2 regions of the Paenibacillus sp. CECT 9249 genome follow, and region 1 is predicted to be linked to the other one. Evidence: riboswitches for the same ligand, from Rfam matches in the RefSeq annotation. Region 1 holds a riboswitch; the other holds the start of a gene.

Region 1 (11,467 bases):
CCAATATTTTACCGGGCAAATCCATCGTCCCGATTGTCTTGGCGTTCGCATATTCGAATGCGAAGAAAACGAGCGTTCCGACGCAGATTAATATTCCCGTCATCGATAATACGACTTTGGATTGCAAAGACAATTTCTTCCTTCTGGGACATTCGTAAAGATCAGCCAATACGATAAACCCGAGTCCGCCCGAAACGACTAATGTCATTGCGATAATATGGAAATAAGGGTCTGCGGCATATTTTTGAAAGCTTGTGAACTCGCCGAACAGATCGAACCCCCCGTTGTTGAACAAGGAAACGGCGTGAAAGATGCCGTAATAAACCGCTTTGCCAGGCGGCATATCGAACGCCCACCGAATCGAGAACAATACCGCGGCAATCGACTCAATCGTTAGCGCGAATATAATGACTCTGCGGATGAGGCGGACGATCCCCTCCATGCTGGTCGCTCGCATCGATTCCTGCAAAATGAGCCGTTCCCGCAGCGATATCCTCTTCTTCAACACCAACGCGAACAAGGTGGCCATTGTCATGAAGCCGAGCCCGCCGATTTGCACCAGGATCATAATGACGATTTGTCCGAATATGGAAAATGTGCTCCAAGTATCGACAACGACGAGCCCTGTCACGCAAGTGGCCGACGTAGAAGTGAATAGAGCGTCTATAAAGCTGAGCGGCTGGTCTCCCCTGGTCGAGATCGGCAGCATAAGCAGGAAGGCTCCGATCGTAATAATAGCGGCAAAGCCGAGGACTAAAATTTGGGGCGGGGATAACCGCAGCTCTTTACGATTCGTTCTCAATGGAAAATACACCTCTTCGCGTCAAGAAAAAAAGCACTGGAAAACCCAATGCGCATTTGGTTCGAGCATGTATCAAATTATAAGCTTTATTGGCAAAGGACACAAATCCTCATTTCTCCTCTTTTCTCAAAGAATATACCAAATTTGCGGATTATGATCAACTTCGCGGCGACTGCGCCTTTTTTCTCCGTTAGGGTAGTTTTTCCAGCTTAATAGAGTATTGCGATCCGAACGGAAATGGATTATAATGTGATCAACGATAACGGTCATTGTCAACGACATAAGTCACTTGAATAATGATTTTTTATTCGCCATAATAGTGAATTATTTCACAACCAATAGGTATTGTTTCTTCCGGTACGTCGGACCGTTCTCACAGGCTTGGTATGCGGGTCGTTGGATGTCGGATATCGGAAGTCGAAAGGGAAACAACTATTTTCACTTATAAAGTGAAAAAAATCACAAACTAAGGAGTGTTTCAGATGAAAGTAGCGGTTATCGGTTGTACGCATGCAGGGACGGCGGCGATTCTCAATACGGCCAAACTTTATCCGGAGGCGGAAATTACCGTCTACGAGCGGAACGACAACATTTCGTTTTTATCGTGCGGGATCGCGTTGTACGTGGGCGGAGTGGTGAAGGACGCGCAAGGCTTATTCTATTCCTCGCCCGATCAACTGGCCGAGCTTGGCGTCAAGACTAAGATGCGCCACGAGGTCGTTTCCGTCGATACGGCGAGCAAGACGCTTCGCGCGCGGAATTTGCAGACCGGCGAAGAGTTCGGCGATACGTTCGACAAGCTGATCGTGACGACCGGATCGTGGCCTATCGTTCCGAATATGGAAGGCATCGATTTGGGCGGCATTATGCTATGCAAAAATTACAATCATTCCAACGCCATCGTTGAGAAAGCGCAAGACGCGCAGCGCATTATCGTAATCGGGGCCGGGTATATCGGAATCGAGCTGGTGGAGGCGTTCCAAACGAACGGCAAGGAAGTGACGCTCATCGATACATGCGACCGCGTGTTAGCCAAATATTTGGATGCGGAGTTTACCGATCGGGTGGAGGCAACGCTCGCGGAACGTTCGATTCGGCTCGCATTGGGCGAGACGGTTACGAAATTCGAGGGCACACGCGGCAAAGTAACCAAAGTAGTTACCGATAAAGGCGAATATGCGGCAGATTTGGTTATTCTATGCATCGGATTTCGCCCGAATACCGAATTGTTGCGCGGTCAAGTGGAATTGCTGGACAACGGCGCGATCGTCGTCGACGAATATATGCGCACCAGCAACCCCGACGTCTTCGCGGCCGGAGACAACTGCGCGGTTATGTACAATCCGACCGGGAATCATATGTACATTCCGCTTGCAACCAACGCGGTGCGGATGGGTACGCTTGCGGCTCATAATTTAATGAGGCCTGTCCTGCGCTATATGGGAACTCAGGGTACGTCGGGCATTAAAATTTACGAGCAAAACATCGCTTCGACAGGTTTGACCGAGCATGCGGCTATTGGCATTGGCATGAATGTGAAATCTGTCACAATAATGGATCACGATCGTCCGGAGTTTATGCCTACCTTCGAGCCTGTGACGCTGAAAGTCGTGTTCGAAGAGGAAACCCGGCGCATTGTGGGAGCGCAATTGATGTCGAAGGCGGATTTGACGCAATCGGTCAATACCCTTTCGGTTTGCATTCAAAACCGGATGACGATCGACGAGCTCGCTTTTGTCGATTTCTTCTTCCAACCGCATTTCAACAAGCCGTGGAACATTCTGAATACGGCGGGACTGCAAGCCATTTAAATAAGCCGCTGCCATAAAAAAACAAACGCCGCTTCCGCAGATTGGAATGCCGATCTAGCCGCAGCGGCGTTATTGTCATGCATTGTTACGATGACGACGAATATTCCAACCGCTGATTCAGCCATTGGATAATGTCGCCCGTCACCTCGTCGCGAATCGTTTCGTTCAGCAGTTCGTGCCGTGCGCCGGGATACAGCTTCGATTGAACTTCCGTCAATTGCAAATCCCGATACATCGCAAGCAACTGCATAATGCCTTTGCCGTGATGACCGACCGGATCGTCTTCGCCGGAAATGACGAAAATCGGCAAATCCCTGGGAATCCGGCTCATCCGATCCGGGAGATGAATTTCTTGCAAGAGCCTGAAAAAATCGTAATAAAAGCCGATCGTGCATACCATGCCGCATTCGGGGTCGGCGATATAACGGTCGACCTCCGCCTCGTCTCTGCTCAGCCAATCGAGCGGGGTTCGGCTCGGCTTGAATTTGCGGTTGAAGCTGCCGAAAGCCATTGAATCGATCCATCGGCTGCGATGCCGGTCGCCGCGGACCCGCGTCAGCAAGCCTGCGGCCCAAATGCCGAAGGAAAGCTCGATGCCCCGTTTCCCGTCGCTGCCGGATAGAATGATGCCGTCGATGCTGTCCGGATATGTATACATATATTTCTGTCCCAGAAAAGAGCCCATGCTATGAGTGAACAAGAAGAGAGGCAAACCCGGGTGCTCCCGGCGAATATGCTCGTTAAGCTGGGCCATATTTTTGACCATCCATTCGAATCCGTCCTTGCCGACGTAACCCAATTCGTCCGGATGGCCTGCCGTTTTGCCGTGTCCGCGATGGTCGTTGGCGTACACGATATATCCTTCTTGCGTCAAAGCCTGGGCAAAGCGCTTATAGCGGCAGGCTTTTTCCGTCATGCCATGCGCAATTTGCACGATGCCCTTCGGCGGCGTTCCGTTGTCGGGAAGCCAACGATACACGTGAATGTTAACCTGCTGCGGGTCTGTCATGATGAATTGTCCTTCTTGCATCGCATTCCCCTCCTTGCGCCATACCTGTTTTCTCCATTATATGACGAAGGCGAATCGATGGAAAGATGCGCGAAGCGACGCGGCTTCTATTGGGACAATACGTTTTTGATCTCGTCCAGCTTTTCTTTAGCATGCCGGTAGCCTGCCGTAATACATTGCTGCACTTTGCGGAAATCGAACGAACTGACCGGGCCGACCATCGGAAACAGCGTTAGATCGGCATACGAATGTTCTTGCTGCATTTGATATTGCAAATTCAAGTTGATCGCATAATTAAAGATCGATAAGGCGGAAGTTAGCGGGTTTTTCTGCTTGACGAACGGGGTAACCGGATCCACGGAGATGACCCGCTCGGCTCCCATTGCGCGCACGACTTGAACGGGACAGTTCATCGTAACGCCCCCGTCGACCAGTACGTAGTCTTTCCATCGCATCGGTTGAAAAAGAACGGGAATGGAAATGCTTGCGCGCACCGCTTCGGCGATGCTGATCTCCGATTCCGTCGTATATCCGTCAATCGGTTGTTTCGCGAAAATAATCGGCCGGCCGCTGCTCAGATCGGTTGCAATAATGCCGCAAGGAATTTTCATCTCGGACAAAAAAGAACTTTCCGTCAGTTCCGCCACTAAATCGAATAATCTTTTACCCTTCAGCCATCCGTCGAGATAAGGCCGGTACAGCACAAGCTTCAGAAAAATCGATCTCCAATCAATGTCCAAATAACGCCTGTTCAACCGCGGGACAACTGCGAGCAGCTTATCGGTCGCCATTCCGTACGCATATAAGGCGGCTACAATGGAGCCGGAACTCGTCCCCGCGACATGAGTTATCTTGATGTCCGCTTCTTCCAAAGCTTGAATGACTCCGAGCGCGGTTGTTCCGGGTACGCCTCCGCCTGCCAAAGCCAATCCGGTTCGCATGGAATCACCTCCGAGGATGGGTTCGTTTGCCGCAATCGGGCGTAATCGCCCGGATGATGTTATTTTTATAAACGGATTATGTTTTTATCCTCGTTGCGTTATGGTAATTCATGAGCGGTAACGGCAACTATAGCGGGATAGAAGACAGCATTTTGCCAAGCGGACCTTCTTCGTTTACGATCGGCTCAATGGAATACACCGAAATCGGAAAATACGGAAAACCGTATACATAAGGCAACAATTCATACAATTGAAAATAAATGACCAGCGATTTATCGGCGATATAGAAATCTTGATCGGGCCGAATGGAGGTGAAAGGTTCCAGCGTCGGCAATTTGCGTGCTTGAATCTGCACGGCCACGATGTCGGAGAGAATCTTGACGTAATCGGCTCCCGGTTTAAATAAATCCTGCAAGCGATAGAGCCGACCTGTATTCGTGTCGAAGGTCAGGGACCGATTAATCGTGTTTCCGTGAGCTCCTCCGGAATAGGCATAGTTATACAGGGATAAGCTTAGAACGCCTCGCTCATTCGTCTTGATTTCATACGTGCCGGTTATTTCGGTCAACGGATTTTGCGGATATCCTTGCTGCCGATTCAATTCATGCACCGTTCTCGCGATTTCCGCATTTATCTTTTGTTGCGCGGCCGGATTGCGCAAGCCGGAGACGGCCGGATACAGAACGTCCAGTTTTGGCCTTTTCAACCGGTATGTGACGATCGTCGCCGGCAATGTTTGATTTTCGTTCATCGGATCACCGCCCACTGGTTTTGTTGCTTTAGCCTATTCAAACGAATGTCGGTTGTTGCCTTGTACCGAAGTGGGGAATTTTTAGCGATTGACAGTTTTTCGCGTTGTATACTATGATAAAGAAAGTGTAAATGGATATCGTTGTTGTACATCAAACTCCATTCCCGTTAACGGGAAGGAGTGGCGGAACTTTACAAAGCCGAATTAACGTATTGCTTTGGTTTCATTCGCCCCTTGTCTTCGGACAAGGGGTTTTTCATATGTTAGGGGGTCTTTAGAGATGAAAATGTTGAAGTACTCATTGCTTGTTTTCTTGGGCGCCTGCAGTTACGGAACGCTCTCGACGATAATGAAGGTAGGATTCGCCGACGGATTTACCGTGAACGAATTGCTTGGAGGCCAATTTTTCTTCGGCTTATTGATGCTGTTGATTCTCGTTCTGCTGTTTTCCCGGCGCAAAGTGAAGGCGCGCCAAGCGTTGCTGTTAATGGCGACAGGGTTAAGCCTCAGCACGACATCGGTATTTTACGGCGTGGCGGTGGAAGAGCTTCCGGCATCGATCGCGGTCGTGTTGCTGTTTCAATTTACGTGGATCGGCATCATCCTGGAGGCGATCGCCGATCGCAAGTTCCCGGGGATGACGAAACTGCTGTCCGTTGCCGTGCTGCTGGCGGGTACCGTATTCGCCAGCGGAATTCTCGAACCGGGCGGCGGAACGTTAACCGCCAAGGGTACCGTATTCGGCTTGCTGGCCGCCGTTTCCTTCGCCTTTTATATTTTTGCAAGCGGCAGAGTCGGCACGGATGTGCCTGTTTTGTCCAAAAGCCTGTTCATGGTGTCAGGAGCGATCGTCATGATTATAATCGTATTCTCGCCATCGTTCCTAACGAACGGCGCGATCGCGAACGGCTTATGGAAATACGCCATTCCGCTCGCACTGCTGGGCATTATTATCCCGGTCATCTTCTTCGCGATCGGTGTGCCCAAAGTCGGCTCAGGCCTAGGCACGATTCTCGGCGCGGCAGAGCTTCCGGCGGCAGCCGTTGCCGCTTCGCTCGTATTGAGAGAGGAAGTTACCGCCCTGCGCTGGATCGGAATCGCGATCATTATCGTGGGCATCGCACTGCCGCAATATTATGCTTTACGCAAGCCGAAGCGGCCGAAACCGTCCGCTCCGCAGATGACTCAGGCGGGATGATGAGCCAAAAAATAACGGATTTCGAAGGTTTTTTCGATCCGTTATTTTTTCGCCCTTTGTGGAAATCCCCCTTACTCAGAAACGGCTTGCTCTGTGGCAATCCCCTTCACTCAGAGCGATTTACCTTTTGTCAAAATCCCTATCGCTCAGAACGATTTACCTTCTGTCAAAATCCCCCTCGCTCAGAACGGAAGGCTGCCTTTTGTTATGAAGATGATAAAGAAACAATCGTCATCTAGGTCGACGTGCCCGGGACAAGCGGAGGGGAGGATTTGACCGCTCAGACATGTTTGCGAACCGGCTCTCTGAACGAAGGGGATATCGACAAAAGGAAAAAAATCAATCATACGAAAGGGCCAGGTCGTTGAATCTCCCATGGTAACGATAGGAACAAGAGTTACGGCCCAGCACCATCATTCAACCGTTCCACTCCCAACTTCGCGGACACAGGAGACGCTAATTGTGACAAACAGCCCTATTTGGGACAGTTTGCTGACATGCAATCCTTTATTTGCAGCAAAAGCGTAAAAATAAGCCCTCCGGCGAAGGAATAACGGAGCCAATGTCCGCCTAAACAGCGAATATGCAATTTTGACGCCAAATAAGGGCCGTACGGTTCGCATAGCAATGTCTCGATGAAACGCTAGCGCCTCAAAATGAGTTAACACCGCAAGAGGCATCGTTTTTTAGCGAAACCCGCCATTGTTCTACCTGCTGCCTATACCCGTAAAGAGCAAGTGCAACAAAACCCAGCTACAGCTTGACGATCGTCCGGCCCCGGACCTTCCCTTGCAAGATATCGTTCAGTATAGCCGGCAATTCGTCCAACGACGTTTCCCGGCCGATATCGGACAGCAGATGATCCGGCTTCAACTCGCCAGCCATGCGCTCCCATAGGTTCAACCGCTTCTCCATCGGACAATAGACGGAGTCGATGCCGAGCAAATTCACGCCGCGCAGAATAAACGGAAAGACGGTTGCGTTCCATTCGGTTCCGCCCGTTAGCCCGCTAACGGCGACCGACCCGCCGTACTTAACCGTACTGAGTATATAAGCAAGGCCTCGTCCCCCGACCGGATCGACCGCCCCGGCCCATCGCTGCGCGTCCAACGCGCGGATCTTCTCGGGGACAAGATCGCTGCGGTCTATAATTTCTTGCGCGCCCAGCTTGCGCAAATATTGATGTTCGGACGCCTTGCCCGTGCTGGCGGCGACCTCGTAACCCGATTTGGCGAGCATCGCCACCGCCATGCTCCCGACGCCTCCCGTCGCGCCGGTAACTAATACCGGACCTCCGTCGGGCGTCAGGCCGTTCTCCTCCAGCCGCTGAATGGACAGCGCCGCGGTAAAGCCGGCCGTTCCGTACGCCATCGCTTCTTTCATGCTTAGCCCTTGCGGAAGGGGCACGATCCAATCCGCGGGAACCCGCGCCACTTCGCTGAAACCTCCGTCATGCGACACGCCAAGGCCGTACCCGGTTGCGAGCACTTCGTCCCCGGCAGCATAGCGCGGATCGCTCGAATGCAACACGGTTCCGGCCAGATCGATGCCGGGTACGAGCGGATAATGCTTGGCGACATTGCCTCGCGGGCTGGCGGCGAGCCCGTCTTTGTAGTTGACGCTCGAATAGGCAACCCGTATCGTTACTTCGCCTTGCGGCAAATCATTCACCGACCGCTCCGCGACTGCCGCATGTAAGCCGTCCTCCGCTTGATGCACGACGAACGCGCGAAATTGATTCATCATTTATCATCCTTTCCAAGTGGGATAGGGCGGGATCAACCCGCCGACCGATTCGTTTGCAACTTAATGCTATTATAGACCGAATCTTGCCGTTTCCCAAATGATTTCATTCACAGTGAAAAGCTAACGGAACCAGCGGCCCTTATTTCATGGAAATGGGCGGCTTGCAAAATGTAACGGAACTCATGGACCTTATTTTGCGCCACGGACCTCTTTTTCGCCCGATTTTAGTGGAATAAGCGCACTGGCTTCCGTTAGAAATGAAAATGCGTTAAAAAACATAAAATAACGTCCGCAGCATCCGTTACAATTCGGAAGGCCGCATGTGGCCGACCGACCGTCGACATGCAGCCAAACACCGCGCGCCGGGAGCTGCGCGCGGTGCGAAGGTCCCCCGAAAGGCAAGAACGCCGCAACACTCCTAAAGCATACGAATTGCTCTTGACACATCCTATATATTGATATATAGTCGTCATACACAACAATATATTGTGGGGATAGGTGCCTTGAAGCGCGATTTCAAGGCTTAAAAGGGAAGTTCGGTGCAATGCCGACGCGGTCCCGCCACTGTAACAGAGGAGTCATTGCCAGGAAGCCACTGGATTCGTCCGGGAAGGCAGCAATGACGATGAGACTGGAGCCAGGAGACCTGCCTGTTCTGACAGCACTGTTTTGTACCTACGGGAGATAGGGAGGTGTTAACGACGTCAGTTGCGCAAACTGGGGTGTTTTTGCCTATGTTCATTTCCATTGGTAAAAACACCCTTTTTTATTTGGGATTGGAAAACAAGGAGACGGAGGAAAGATGAACATGACGGAATCGGTAAAAAACGTAAGAAACAGCAATCTCGGCTATCCGCGAATCGGGGCGAACAGGGAATGGAAAAAGGCGCTGGAGCGGTTTTGGTCGAATCAAATCGACGAAGATCAACTGACGCAAGAATTAAAGACGATCCGGCTCGCGCATTTGGCCAAACAGAAAGAGAAGGGGATCGAACTGATTCCGGTCGGAGACTTTACACTTTACGACCACATGCTCGATACGGCCGCGATGTTCGGACTCGTTCCCGAACGGTTTGAATACGAAGGGGGAGAAGTGTCGTTTGCGACTTATTTCGCCATGGCTAGAGGCAGCAAACAGGCGCCAGCTTGCGAAATGACCAAATGGTTCAATACGAACTACCATTACATTGTGCCTGAAATCGGCGAAGACGATCCGGTCTTGACGGTGAACCGCCCGCTTCAGGCTTATCTGGAGGCGAAGCGTGAGCTGCAAATCGAAGGGAAGCCGGTCTTGATCGGTCCCTATACGTTTGTGAAGCTTTCCAAAGGGTATGCGGCATCCGACTTCGAAAGCGTTCTGAACCGGTTCATCCCCGTATATGCCGTGTTGCTGCAGCAATTGGAGCAGGCGGGAGCGCAATGGGTGCAGATCGACGAGCCTTCTTTGGCGACTTCGGTATCCCGCGCGGAGATGAAGCTTGTTGCCGGCCTGTACGAACGGCTTGCGCAAGCAGCGCCAGGCTTGAACGTCATGCTGCAGACGTATTTCGACGCGGTTGACTTGTACAGCGAGTTGATCCGTTTGCCGGTTTGCGGCATCGGGCTCGATTTCGTGCATGGCGGGGAGGAGAATCTGAAGTCCTTGCAAGAATTCGGCTTCCCTGCGGATAAAGTGCTCGGCGCCGGAGTAATCAACGGCAGAAATATATGGCGATCGGATCTGCAAGACAAATTGGCGTTGCTGCAGACGATTGCCGCCATCGTTCCTTATGGCAGGCTCATTGTCCAACCTTCTTGCAGCTTGCTGCACGTTCCGGTCAGCGTTCGGCAGGAGGAGCGGTTGGATGAGACGTTGCGGGATGCGTTGGCTTTTGCGGACGAGAAGCTGGACGAATTGTCCGTGTTGAAGCAAGCCGTCAACGAAGGCGCCGAAAGCGTAACGGCCGCGTTGCAGAGCAGCCGGGCTGCGCTCGATCGCTTGGCTCAATCGCCTTGGCGCAAGGAGCGCCAAGACCTCACCGCTCGGCTCGCCGAGCAGCCAAGCAGCCGGCACTTGCCGTTCCACGAGCGCGAAGCGATTCAACGGGACAAATGGCAGCTTCCGCCATTGCCGACGACGACGATCGGAAGTTTCCCGCAGACGAAGGAAATTCGCCGGGCGCGGCAATTGTGGAGAAAGGGAGAATGGTCCGCCGAGCAATACGATCTTTTCATGAAAGAGCAAATTCGGGAGTGGATTCGCCTGCAGGAGGAGATCGGCCTGGACGTTCTCGTGCATGGGGAATTCGAGCGGACGGATATGGTCGAATTTTTCGGGGAGAAGCTTGCGGGATTCGCTTTTACGCAGAACGGATGGGTCCAATCTTACGGTTCCCGCTGCGTCAAGCCGCCTATTATATTCGGGGATGTGCGCTTCGTACGGCCGATGACGGTAGGCGAAACGCTGTTCGCCCAATCCTTGACGAACAAGCCGGTGAAAGGGATGCTGACCGGACCTGTGACGATATTGCAATGGTCTTTCGTCCGCGACGATATATCGAACCGCGAGGTCGCTTATCAGATCGCGCTCGCCTTGGGCAAGGAAATCAAGGCGCTCGAACAGGCGGGCATCGAGATGATCCAGGTGGACGAACCGGCGCTGCGCGAAGGATTGCCGCTTAAGAAAGAGCATTGGGACGAATACTTGACCTGGGCGGTGGAGTCGTTCCGGCTCGCAACCTCTAATGTGAAGGATACGACGCAAATTCATACGCATATGTGCTACTGCGAGTTCCACGACATTATCGACGCGATCAAAGCGCTCGACGCCGATGTCATCTCTATTGAAACGTCCCGCAGCCACGGCGAATTGGTCGCTTCCTTCGAGACGAATGTCTATGACAAAGGAATCGGTCTCGGGGTATACGACATCCATAGTCCGCGGGTTCCGGCGAAGGAAGAGATGGTGAGGATGATCGAGCGGGCGCTTCGGGTTCTTCCTGCCGGCCTGTTCTGGATTAACCCCGATTGCGGATTGAAGACGAGAGGGATCGAGGAAACGGTCGCTTCGTTGAAAGTGATGGTCGAAGCTACGGCCGAGATCAGATCCAGGCTGGAACAATACGCTTAACATTCCATATAAGAGAATGTCGGGGAGGGGCAACCAATGAGACCGGAAATCGTTCATTTTTTGCAACATGTTCATGACGAGAAATCGATGGCGTTTGTGC
Region 2 (11,467 bases), on a different contig from region 1:
GCGCATAAGCCGCGCGTCGACTGGGGGTTTATCGGTTTTTTTGCGGTTTGGCTTATCGTCGGTGTACTGGCGATGGCTTCGGTTCAGGCAGGGGACGGCAAGCTTGATTATGTCAACCGTCATTTGATTTTTCTAGGCCTAGGTTTGATTGCGTTCGCGGCATTCTTTTTTATGGATTATCGCAAGCTGCAAAAGATCGCAGTGCCGTTGTACGCGGGCTCGCTGCTGCTTATGTTATTGGCGATGCGGTTCGACACGACTATGAACGGCGAAAGAGGCTGGCTTGCCGTCGGCGGAATCGGCGTCAACATCTATAGTTTTGTCCCGTATTTGCTGCTATTGGCCATCGCCGGGATCGTAACGCAGCGCGCGGATAAAGGCTGGAAAGCGTGGGGGCTCGCGGCGGTCCTGTTCGGAATCCCGTTCCTGTGGCTGATGGGCGTTCCAAGCTTGTTGTATGCGCTCCTGTTCGCCCTAGGTTTTTTCGTATTGTGGTGGCTGCACGCGCGCAATTGGAAACATAACTTGGCTATGCTCGCTTTCGCTGCGATTCCCGTCTTCCTGCTTTATCATTTCTTTCCCGCAAGAGCGAGCTTCATGTTCCGGTTGCCTGCTTTCGTAAGCGCGGCCGCCGATCCGGAAGGGGCAGGCTATACGACGCTCCAATCGCTCAAGGCGATCGGCGAGGCAGGATGGTGGGGGCTGGGGCTTGGCGCGCCGAATCCGCTCATTCCAAGCATCCAGTATGAAATGGTGTTTACCTATTTCATTTACAGCTTCGGTTGGCTGGCGGGAGCGGCGGCCATCGTGCTGATGGTCTTTCTCGTCCGGCGCCTGCTCGGCATGACGCTGCGCATCCGGGACGCGTTCGGCTCCGTTGTCGGCGGCGTTATCTGTTTCGTGTTTGCGGTGCAATTTGCCTGGCATGTGCTGATGTCTTTCGGCGTGCTCCCGATAGTGGGCATCGGCCTCCCGTTTATAAGCGCCGGCGGCGGGCAGCAATTGATATGGATGGGGATGATGGGACTCTTGCTCGGCATTTACCGGCGCAAAGATATGATTCCGGCGAAGGAAGCGGTATAGGGGAACGGACGTTTCGGATGTAGCGGCGCGCTGTACGTTATGTGTGCGGGTCGGGTTCTCCGTGCGCTGTACGTTAGGCTCTCCGTTGCACTATACGCCGGGCCTTCGGTTAAGCGGTCGTTGGGCTGCCCGTTATGTGTGCTGGGTGGCCCCGTCAAGTTTGTGCCCGATGAAGGCGTTCCGGTGCGATTAGCGGTAAAAGCTACATCTATTTCGTGCCGTTTGAGCAGGGGAAGCGCATTAACGGTAAATTGCGGAGGCAATTCCAACCGTTCGCGCGATATTGATCGACTACGGATCAATTAACGGTATGTTTTCCATCTATTTGAGAATATCGAGGAAAAAGGATCATATTAGCGCCGTTTTTTCCATCTAATTGTCAGACGCTCGACTGCTGTCGGGTGCAAATAACATGCGTCCCGATATTGCATGTCACTTGCGGCGCACCAGCGACTTTTCGCCGCCGGGAATCGACCCGGCGGTTTTCGCTTGCCCGCAATGAGATATAGCCGGACTGCGCGCGGCCCGGCGGCGGGGAGTTGACGGAAACGGGCGATCGAGAACATAATGGTACCATTATAAAAAATGGGGGAGACATGATAAATGATCGAACGATTCGGGCATGGGGGCGACTTGGATACGGCGGCGGCGGAATTCGGCGTTGCGCCGGACAGCATACTCGATTTCAGCGCAAACATTAATCCGCTCGGCCCGCCGGAGGGTCTAATGGAACGGTTGCGGCAGGAATTGCATTCGGTAATCCATTATCCGGATCCCGATCATCGTGAGTTGCGCAAACTGCTCGCGCAGCGGACAGAATTGGAGCCTTCCTCCATCTGCATCGGGAACGGCGCGGCGGAGTGCATGGCGCTGGCGGTGCTCGGGCTTGCGCCGCGCAATGTCGGCATCGTCACCCCGTGCTTTTCGGAATATATGCAGTTGGCACGCCAATTCGGCGCGAACGTCGTCGCGGCGCAAGGCGGCGAGGAGAACGGATTTCGCGCCGGTACGGCCGAATTATGCAATTTGCTCGAACGGACGGATCTGGTTTTTATCGGGCAGCCGAACAACCCGACAGGGCTGCAATACGATATGTCAACGTTGGAGACGGTATTGGAACGGGCGGAGGAAACGGACACTTATATCGTGCTGGACGAAGCGTTTATCGATTTCATTCCGCCGGAACGGCAAGCGACGATGCTTCCTAGACTGCCGAAATACCCTCATTTGATCGTAATCCGGTCGCTGACCAAATTTTACGCGATTCCCGGACTGCGGCTCGGATTCGCCGCCGCGCATCCGGAAACGATCGGGCGTATGAAGCGCAAGCAGGTCACATGGAGCGTGAACCGGCTGGCGCTTGCGGCTGGCGAATGTTGCCTGGCGGCAGGAGAAACGTATGAGCGGATGACGAGGGAACGCACGGCGGAGGAGCGCGCGTTTCTGATCGAAACGCTGGAGCGGGATTTCGGCTGCCGAACTTGGCCGAGCGAAGCCAATTTCATTCTTGTGCGGCTGCCGGCGCCGTGGACGGCGGAGCGGATGCAAGCCGAGCTCGGACGAATCGGCGTGCTGATTCGCAATTGCTCGATGTACGAAGGATTGACCGCTGCCGATATCCGCATTGCGGTGAAAGACCGGAAGGCGAACGAACGCTTGATCGAAGCGATGAAAGAAGTATGGCCGGGAGGGATGAGACAATGAGCCAACCGTTTCGCAACTTGTCCAAGGAGAACGATGCGTACCTATCCCGCGTCTGGCCCGGGCTCGAGTTCCGGCATTGCCGAAACGGGAGCGAGCCTCTCGGCTTGGGGCATATCGTCATGAACGCCCCATGCGGGCTGGAGACGCTGAGCGGCGCGCCGTACGGCGGCGGATTCGGCCGAGCTGACCGCATCATAAACGCCTTCGTGCCGAAGACGTTCGACTGCGCCGATCCGGTCGCTCATATCGACGGCTTGATCGGCGCATGGGGATATGCGCCGGAGCGGACGATCGGCCTGCTGACGGCGGCCAACATCGCCCTTGCCTCGATTGCCGAGGCGGAGGGCGATCAGGCGGCGATCGTCTGCTGCACGACCGCCGGCACATCCAACGGGGCGCGCGCAGGCAAGGAACGCCCGGTATTCAGCGCTTACGCAGCGGGTACGATCAATACGATCGTCGCCATTGACGGCAGGTTGACGCAAGCGGCGATGGCCGGCGCGCTCATTACGGCGACGGAGGCGAAGAGCGCGGCCTTCCAGGATCTTGGCATCGTCGACGCGCATACCGGGGAGATCGCGACAGGCACGACGACGGATACGGTAGCGATCGCCGCCAGCCAAAGCGAGCGCTTCGCCGGCGTTCACCGCTATGCGGGCAGCGCGACGACGCTCGGCAATTTGCTCGGGCGCCTCGTCTACGAAACCGTCTATGAAGCGGTACGAACGCAAGGAGAATCGACGTAAATGGCGACTCAGGCAATATTGATGCTAGTAGCCTACATCGTCGACCGTATCGTGGGCGATCCAAGGCGGCTTCCCCATCCTGTCGTATGGATGGGCAAAGCGATCGTTGCGGTCGAGAGGGCGATTCGCCGTTTCGCCGGGACCGGCCGGCAGTTGAAGCTTGCAGGCATGCTGCTGCCGCTGCTGCTCGCGGGCGGTTCGTTCGCCATCGTCTGGCTCGTTCTCGCCTTGTTGGCGCGCATTCATCCTTGGCTGGCCTGGGGAGCGGAGGCATGGCTCATCTCCACGACGATCGCCGCCAAAGGGCTCAAGGACGCCGGGATGGAGGTATACCGGCACTTGGCCTCCGGCCGCTTGCCCGAAGCGCGCCGTTCGCTCGGCATGATCGTGGGCCGCGACACGGGGACGCTGGACGAGCCGGAGATCGTGCGGGGCACCGTGGAAACGGTCGCCGAGAACATCGTCGATGCGATCGTCTCCCCGCTGTTCTATGCCGCCATCGGGGGCGCGCCGCTGGCGATGGCCTATCGGGCCGTCAATACGCTCGACTCGATGGTCGGATATAAAAACGATAAATATTTGCATCTGGGCTGGGCCTCGGCCCGGCTTGACGATATCGCGAACTGGATACCGGCCCGTCTCACGGCGGTACTGCTTACGCTGGCCGCCTTCTTGCGCCGTCTCGACGCCGCGCGCGCTTGGCGCACCGTCCGCCGCGACGCGAAGCTTCATCCGAGCCCGAACAGCGGATGGCCCGAGTCGGCGGTCGCGGGAGCGCTCGGGGTAAGGCTCGGAGGCTTGAACATGTACAAAGGCGTCGCTTCGTTTCGGGCCTACATGGGCGATCCGGTTCATCCGCTTCGGGCGGATCATATTCGCAAGGCGGCGCGGCTCATGCTGGACGTTGCGACGTTGTTCGCCTTAGTATGCGCGGCGGCGTTGCTTGGCCTTGACCTGCTTCGGTAGAAGCGCGGCTCAAGGTGTGATATTTTTGCAAACAGGTTGTAAAGCCGGGGGTTTTCCCATATAATCAACACTGAGACGAATCGCTTGAAAGATAGAATTGAATACAATACCGATGGGTCCTTGCCGTTTCGTACGGAGCGAGATTGCAAGGTTAAAAGGGAAGCCGGTGCAAATCCGGCACGGTCCCGCCACTGTAAACCGGGGATTTTCTCACAACGGCCACTGTCCTTATTCGGATGGGAAGGCGAGAAAATCGTAACCCGCAAGTCAGGAGACCTGCCTATGGGTGCGACTTACAAATCCTTCGAGGAAAGGATTGCGCTAATTTGGAGCATCACGCTAATGTTGCTTTCGAATTCGACGTACCTCGATCCCAGGATCGGGGTTTTCTTGTTGATGCCGTCGGTATGTCCGTAATGGGTATTCGCGTCAAGCATTCTTCGGAATCGTTACTAGGTGGAGGAGAGGAACGAAATGACAAACAGCTTCAAACGAATCGCAGCCTGGATGCTGGCGTTCACGCTCGCATTCGCGCTTAGCGCATGCGGTTCGAACGGTCCGCAAGCGGCGGCGGATGAAACGAATGCCGGGCTCGAACAAGGACAGGCCCAAGGGCAAGAACAGACGGACGGCAAGACGGAGTCCGGCCAGGCGGATTTAAAAACGCAATATCCGCTGACGGTCAAGGATGCGACCGGGCATGAATTTACTTTCGACAAGGCGCCGGAAAAAATCGTTTCCGTATCGCCTGCCGAAACGGAGTCGTTATTCGCATTAGGGCTTGACGAGCAAATCGTCGGCGTCTCCGATTACGACGACTACCCGGAGGCGGCGCTGTCCAAACCGAAAATGGGCGGCATTACGAAACCGAACGAAGAGTCGCTGATCGCCGCGCAAGCGGATATCGTGTTTACCGGGATCTCGATGAAAGCCGATACGGTGGAAAAATTGCGCAGCCTCGGCATTAACATTTTCAAAGTCGAGCCGAAAACGTTGGACGATGTCATCGCCAATATCGAATTGTACGGGCAGATCACGGACCGGCAGGAACAGGCGAAACAAGTGACCGACCGGATGAAGGCGGATCGCGACCGGGTCGTCGAAGCGGTGAAGGACTTGAAGCCGGAGGAGAAGAAGAAGGTGTATGTCGAGTTTTCTCCGGGCTATACCGTCGGTAAGGGCGAATTTATGGACGAACTCATCACGATTTCCGGCGGCGTGAACGTCGCTTCCGATATTACAGGCTGGAGCAAAATTAGCGAGGAAAATATTATTCAGGCCGATCCGGACGTCATCCTGTACGCGAAGGAATTGGTCGATTTCGATACGAAGAAACCGCTGGAAGAGATCATTCGCGGACGCAGCGGCTGGGATAAAATAACAGCGATCAAAGAAAACCGCGTCGTCGGTTTGGACGACAATACGCTCAGCAGACCGGGACCGCGGCTAACGGAAGGGTTGCTTGAAATGGCGAAAGGCATCTATCCCGATTTGGTGAAATAAATGAAAACGAAACTGCTAGTGTGGGGAGGAGCCGGAGGTTTGCTCCTCCTTTTGTCCATTGTGGTCTGTATGGCGATCGGTTCGGTGCAAGTGCCGGTGCGGGATATTACGGCGATTGTGCTTCATCGGATTCCATGGGTCGGGGATTCGATTCCGCAGACGTGGACCGATTCCGCGGAACAGATCATGGTGAAGGTCCGGTTGCCGCGCATCGTCCTCGGCATGCTGGTCGGCGCATCGCTGTCGCTGGCCGGTGCGGCGTTTCAAGGGGTGCTGCGGAATCCGCTCGCCGATCCTTTTACGCTCGGCGTATCGTCCGGCGCTTCGGTCGGGGCGGCTTTCTTAATTTATTTCGGGATGCAGTATTCGTTTGCCGGGCAATGGACGATTCCTCTCGTCGCTTTTACGACCGGCTCGATCACGTTGTGGATCGTACTGCGTATGGCGCAGCGGGAAGGCAAAATTCCAACCGAAACGTTAATTTTATCCGGCGTTGTAATGCAAGCGTTTCTGGGTGCGGTCGTTTCCTTTCTCGTGGCGATGTCCAAGCAGACGGTGAACGATATTTTGTTCTGGACGATGGGCAGCTTGGCGCTGCGCGGTTGGCCGTATGTCGCCGTGTTGACTCCGTATTTGTTGATCGGCTGGATCGTGCTGATCCGGTACATGAGGCCGCTGAACATTTTGGCGCTAGGGGAGCGGCAGGCCGCCCACCTTGGATTGCATGTCGAGCGGACGAAGACGATCGTGCTGCTGACCGCTACGCTCATGACGGCGGCGGCGGTATCGGTAGCGGGAGTCATCGGCTTTGTCGGGCTGGTCGTCCCGCATATGGTCAGGCTCCTTGTCGGTCCGGACTACCGGCTGATCGTGCCGTTGTCCGCCGTCGGCGGCGGCATCTTCATGGTATGGGCGGATACCGCGGCCAGATCGGTGCTGGCGCCGACGGAAATTCCGCTCGGCGTCGTAACCGCCTTCGTCGGGGCGCCGTTCTTCGCTTATTTGCTGCATCGGAACAAAAAATTGCGGAGGAGCTGAAGCGTTGTGATTCGTGTGGAAAACGTGGCGAAACGGTACGGCGAGACGACGGTGCTGCGCGACATCTGTTTTTCTGCGGCGCGCGGCGAGTGGCTCGGCATTATCGGACCGAACGGCAGCGGCAAATCGACGCTGCTGCACTTGCTGTCGGGGGTGGAGGCGGCGACCTCGGGCACGATTGAAGTGATGGGAAAAGACGTGGCCTCCTATTCCCGCAAGGAGCTGTCCCGCATCCTTGCTGTCCTGCAGCAGGACGCGCTGCCGCCGATCGGGTATACGGTGCGCGAAGTGATGGAAATGGGCCGGTTTCCGTTTCAGAATTGGCTCGGCCAAGATTCGCGCGATGCGGAACCGTTATTGTCCGCGATCACGCAGCGATTGAATTTGGACGGAATCGTGCACCGCACGCTGGATGAGTTAAGCGGGGGCCAGCGGCAGCGGGCGGCGCTCGGCAAAGTGATGGCGCAAGAGCCCGAAGTGTTGCTGCTGGACGAACCGACAACGTATTTGGACATTCATTATCAAATCCAATTTATGGACTATGTTCGCTCATGGCAGCGGGAATGCGGGTTGACGGTCATCGCCGTGCTGCATGATCTCAATTTGGCGGCGCAATATTGCGACAGGCTGCTTCTGCTGCATGAAGGGAAACTTCTTGCCGACGGCGCGCCGGATGAAATTATTCGTAAAGAACGAATTAGGCAAGTATTCGGGGTCGATCCGATCGTGATCTCCCATCCGCTCAATCGTGCGCCCCAAATTTTGCTGCAGCCCGAAGACGGGCAACAAGAGAGAACATTTGGAGGAGGTCGGGATGATGTTACATCGATTCACTGAGCTGTGCGCCGGCATCGAGCCGTTGGACGGCGAAGCGGAGGAGCAGGCGCGGAACCATTTGGATCAGTTGACGAAACCGCCGGGAAGCTTGGGCAAATTGGAGGCGATCGCCGCACAGCTTGCCGGCATGACCGGAGAAGCGAAACCCGAGTTTGGGAAAAAAGCCGTCATCGTGATGGCGGGGGATCACGGCGTATGCGAGGAAGGCGTGAGCGCATTTCCCGCCGCGGTTACGCCGCAAATGGTTATGAACTTTATGGCGGGCGGAGCCGCGGTAAACGTGCTCGCCCGGCAGGCGGGGGCGGAAGTCGTGTGCGTCGATATCGGCGTGAACGGCGATTTGGAGCATCCGCAGCTAGTGTCGCGCAAAGTCCGCAAAGGGACGGCGAATATGGCGAAAGGGCCGGCGATGAGCCGGGAGGAGGCGCTGCAAGCGATACTGGTCGGCGCGGATATCGTCGAACAATATGTGAACGACGGATACCGGATGTTCGCGACGGGCGAGATGGGCATCGGCAATACGACGGCCAGCGCCGCCATATTGTCCGTATTGTCAGGCATGGCGCCGGATAGAACCGTCGGGCGCGGCACCGGCATCGACGACGCGAAGATGGCGCATAAGCGCGAAGTCGTAAGCAAAGCCATTGCCGTAAACCGGCCGAACGCCGCGGATGCGCTCGATGTGCTGGCGAAGGTAGGCGGCCTGGAAATCGCCGGCTTGGTCGGCGTCATTCTCGGCGCCGCAAAGCATCGTTGCCCGGTCGTCATCGACGGTTTTATTTCCTCCGCGGCCGCATTGGTCGCGGCGCGGCTGGCCCCGCTGTCTGCCGGCTATATGATCGGCTCGCATCTGTCCCAAGAGCAAGGTCACGAAGCGTTGTTGGACGAGCTAGGGCTGACGCCGCTGCTGCAACTGGATATGCGGCTCGGGGAAGGGACGGGAGCCGTACTTGCATTTACGCTCATCGACGCGGCCGTGAAAATCATGCGCGAGATGGCGACGTTTGCAAGCGCCGGCGTATCGTCCGGCGGCGAATCGCAATAAGGGGGAGTAGAGCATGCCAATTCTAGTGACGGGAGGGGCGCGCAGCGGCAAAAGCCGTTTTGCCGAACGGTTATGCATGACGCTGGCCCCTTCCGGCGTGTATGTTGCGACTTCGCAAATCTACGATGAGGAAATGCGCGAACGGGTCCGGCTGCACCGTTTGCAGCGGGAGCGGGCAGAATACGCATGGGAGACGATTGAGGAACCGTATGGAGTGTCCGGCCTATTGGAGCAATGGTCCAAGCGGATCGATGCGGGCATCCCGCCGGCGGCAGCGGCGGAAAGTTCCGAAGCGCGCGTTGTGCTGGTCGATTGTTTGACGCTATGGCTCTCGAATTGGCTGCTGCGCGCGGATTCGGACGGGAATTGGAACGCGGCGGCCGACGCGGTTGGCGATCAAATCGACGCGCTCGTTGCCGCGGCGGCGGCGTACGCGGGACCGCTCGTCTTCGTAACGAACGAAGTGGGCGACGGAATCGTGCCGGAGTACCCGCTAGGCCGCGTATACCGCGATTTGGCGGGTTCGATGAACCAGAAGCTTGCCGCTCTGTGCGATCAAGTTTTCCTGGTGACGGCCGGCATTCCGATCGAGCTTAAGGGCAGGGCGTATCGATTATGAAACGGCAATGGGAGGCGTTAGCGGCGGCGTTTCAATTTTTGAGCCGGATTCCGTTCCCGGTGCGTGTGAATTATACGAAAGAAGTGTTTGTACGCAGCGTCGCGTTCTATCCGCTCGTCGGCGCGGCGCTGGGCGGGCTGTTGTACGCAGCCGGGTTCGCGGCAGGTTTCGCCGTTCCGCCCGCGCTCGCCGCGGCGCTGTCGCTCGCATTCGCGGTCATGTTGACCGGCGCGTTGCATTTGGACGGGCTCATGGATACGGCGGACGGCTTGTTAAGCCAGCGGCCGCGCGAGCAAATGCTGGACATTATGAAAGACAGCCGCGTCGGCGCGATGGGCGTAATCGTGTGCGTATTGACGCTCATGATCAAAGGCGTGGCGATATATACGCTGCTGGAACAGGGTCATTGGCTATGGTATGTGGCGCTGCCGTTCGTTTGGAGCCGGTGGTTTATGGTCGTTGCGATCGTCCGTTGGCCGTATGCGCGCCAAGATTCGGGCCTCGGCAGCTATTTCAAGCAAGCGGGCGCCCGGCATGCGGCTGCGGCGACCGCGACGGCTGCGGCCGTATCGATCGTTATTGCGGCATTAGGTTTATGGGCGGGTTCCGGCGGCTCCGGCGAGCCGATCCGCCCGATCGAACCCGCCATGCCGCTTCTCATGGGCGCCGGCGCGCTGCTGCTCGGCTGGTTGGCCGCGTCTTATATCGCCCGCAAGCTGGGCGGTCTGACGGGGGATACGTACGGCGCGCTAAACGAATGGCTGGAAACGGCGCTGTTGGTCGCGTTGGCCGTTATCGGCCATCAATTTGCGCTTTGAGCCGGATGAACGGGAGGTATATGGATCGCGATGATGCAAACGGGAAGAGCAAGGACGATTATGCTGCAGGGCACGGCTTCCGATGTCGGCAAAAGCGTAGTGACGACGGCATTATGCCGCGTGCTGAAACAGGACGGCTGGGAAGTCGCCCCGTACAAATCGCAAAACATGGCGCTCAATTCTTACGTCACATTGGACGGCAAAGAAATTGGGCGCGCGCAAGGCGTGCAGGCGGAAGCTTGCGAAATACCTGCGACGACGGATATGAATCCGATTCTGATCAAGCCGATGAAAGAGATGAACGCGCAAATCGTCGTGCACGGGAAACCATATGCGCAGTTGAGCGCGCAAGATTACCGGCGCGACTTTTTGCCGTTTGCGAAGCAAATTGTCGTCGATGCGCTGGAACGGCTCCGCGCGCGGCATGATGTCATCGTGATTGAGGGCGCGGGCAGTCCGGCCGAGATCAATCTGAAGGACAGGGATATCGTGAACATGCGGCTCGCCGCCTGGGCCGATGCGCCGGTCCTGCTCGTGGCGGATATCGATCGCGGGGGCGTGTTCGCCTCGATCGTCGGCACGCTCGAGCTGTTGGAACCGGAGGAGCGCGCTCGCGTGAAAGGATTTATTATCAATAAATTCCGCGGGGACAAGACGCTGCTGCAGCCGGGGCTGGACTGGCTGGAACAAAGGACGGGCATCCCCGTTCTCGGTGTGCTGCCTTTTCTGCCGCAGCTCGATATCGAGGCGGAAGACTCGATGGCGCTCGTGCGGCGGCAAGATCCGGCGGATGCGAACCGTAAGGACGCTGCGCTGGACATTGCGGTGATCCGGTATCCGCGCATTTCCAATTTTACCGACTTCGATCCGTTTGCGGCGGAACCGGATGTGCGCCTGCGGTACGTACAAACCGCGGCCGAATTGGGAGAGCCGGACATCGTCATTTTGCCCGGCACGAAAAATACGCTCGGCGACCTCGAATATTTGCGCTCGGCCGGCCTTGACGATGCGATTGCCGCCCGCGTCGCCGCGGGATGCCGGCTTGCCGGCATTTGCGGCGGTTATCAAATGCTGGGACGGAAGCTGCGCGATCCCCATGGCGTCGAGT

What was found. Region 1 has a riboswitch for cobalamin ahead of metE (5-methyltetrahydropteroyltriglutamate--homocysteine S-methyltransferase). Riboswitches for the same ligand answer to the same signal wherever they lie in the genome.
Region 2: another riboswitch for cobalamin. It lies ahead of LQ229_RS19945 (ABC transporter substrate-binding protein); the one in region 1 lies ahead of metE (5-methyltetrahydropteroyltriglutamate--homocysteine S-methyltransferase).

What each region holds. Positions count from the first base shown of each region.
Region 1 is NZ_CAKKLI010000002.1:316,763-328,229, reverse strand. Features, by position in the region: gene LQ229_RS03360 (TrkH family potassium uptake protein) at 1-802, opposite strand, end outside; gene LQ229_RS03355 (FAD-dependent oxidoreductase) at 1,285-2,613, shown strand; gene LQ229_RS03350 (alpha/beta hydrolase) at 2,699-3,643, opposite strand; gene LQ229_RS03345 (patatin-like phospholipase family protein) at 3,730-4,563, opposite strand; gene LQ229_RS03340 (DUF3298 and DUF4163 domain-containing protein) at 4,691-5,314, opposite strand; gene LQ229_RS03335 (DMT family transporter) at 5,595-6,512, shown strand; gene LQ229_RS03330 (acryloyl-CoA reductase) at 7,266-8,255, opposite strand; cobalamin riboswitch at 8,738-8,927, shown strand; gene metE (5-methyltetrahydropteroyltriglutamate--homocysteine S-methyltransferase) at 9,061-11,367, shown strand; gene LQ229_RS03320 (hypothetical protein) at 11,404-11,467, shown strand, end outside.
Region 2 is NZ_CAKKLI010000035.1:39,742-51,208, reverse strand. Features, by position in the region: gene LQ229_RS19965 (FtsW/RodA/SpoVE family cell cycle protein) at 1-1,083, shown strand, start outside; gene cobD (threonine-phosphate decarboxylase CobD) at 1,687-2,787, shown strand; gene LQ229_RS19955 (adenosylcobinamide amidohydrolase) at 2,784-3,533, shown strand; gene cbiB (adenosylcobinamide-phosphate synthase CbiB) at 3,534-4,499, shown strand; cobalamin riboswitch at 4,597-4,798, shown strand; gene LQ229_RS19945 (ABC transporter substrate-binding protein) at 4,974-6,002, shown strand; gene LQ229_RS19940 (iron ABC transporter permease) at 6,003-7,040, shown strand; gene LQ229_RS19935 (ABC transporter ATP-binding protein) at 7,047-7,877, shown strand; gene cobT (nicotinate-nucleotide--dimethylbenzimidazole phosphoribosyltransferase) at 7,855-8,922, shown strand; gene cobU (bifunctional adenosylcobinamide kinase/adenosylcobinamide-phosphate guanylyltransferase) at 8,936-9,541, shown strand; gene cobS (adenosylcobinamide-GDP ribazoletransferase) at 9,538-10,359, shown strand; gene LQ229_RS19915 (cobyric acid synthase) at 10,393-11,467, shown strand, end outside.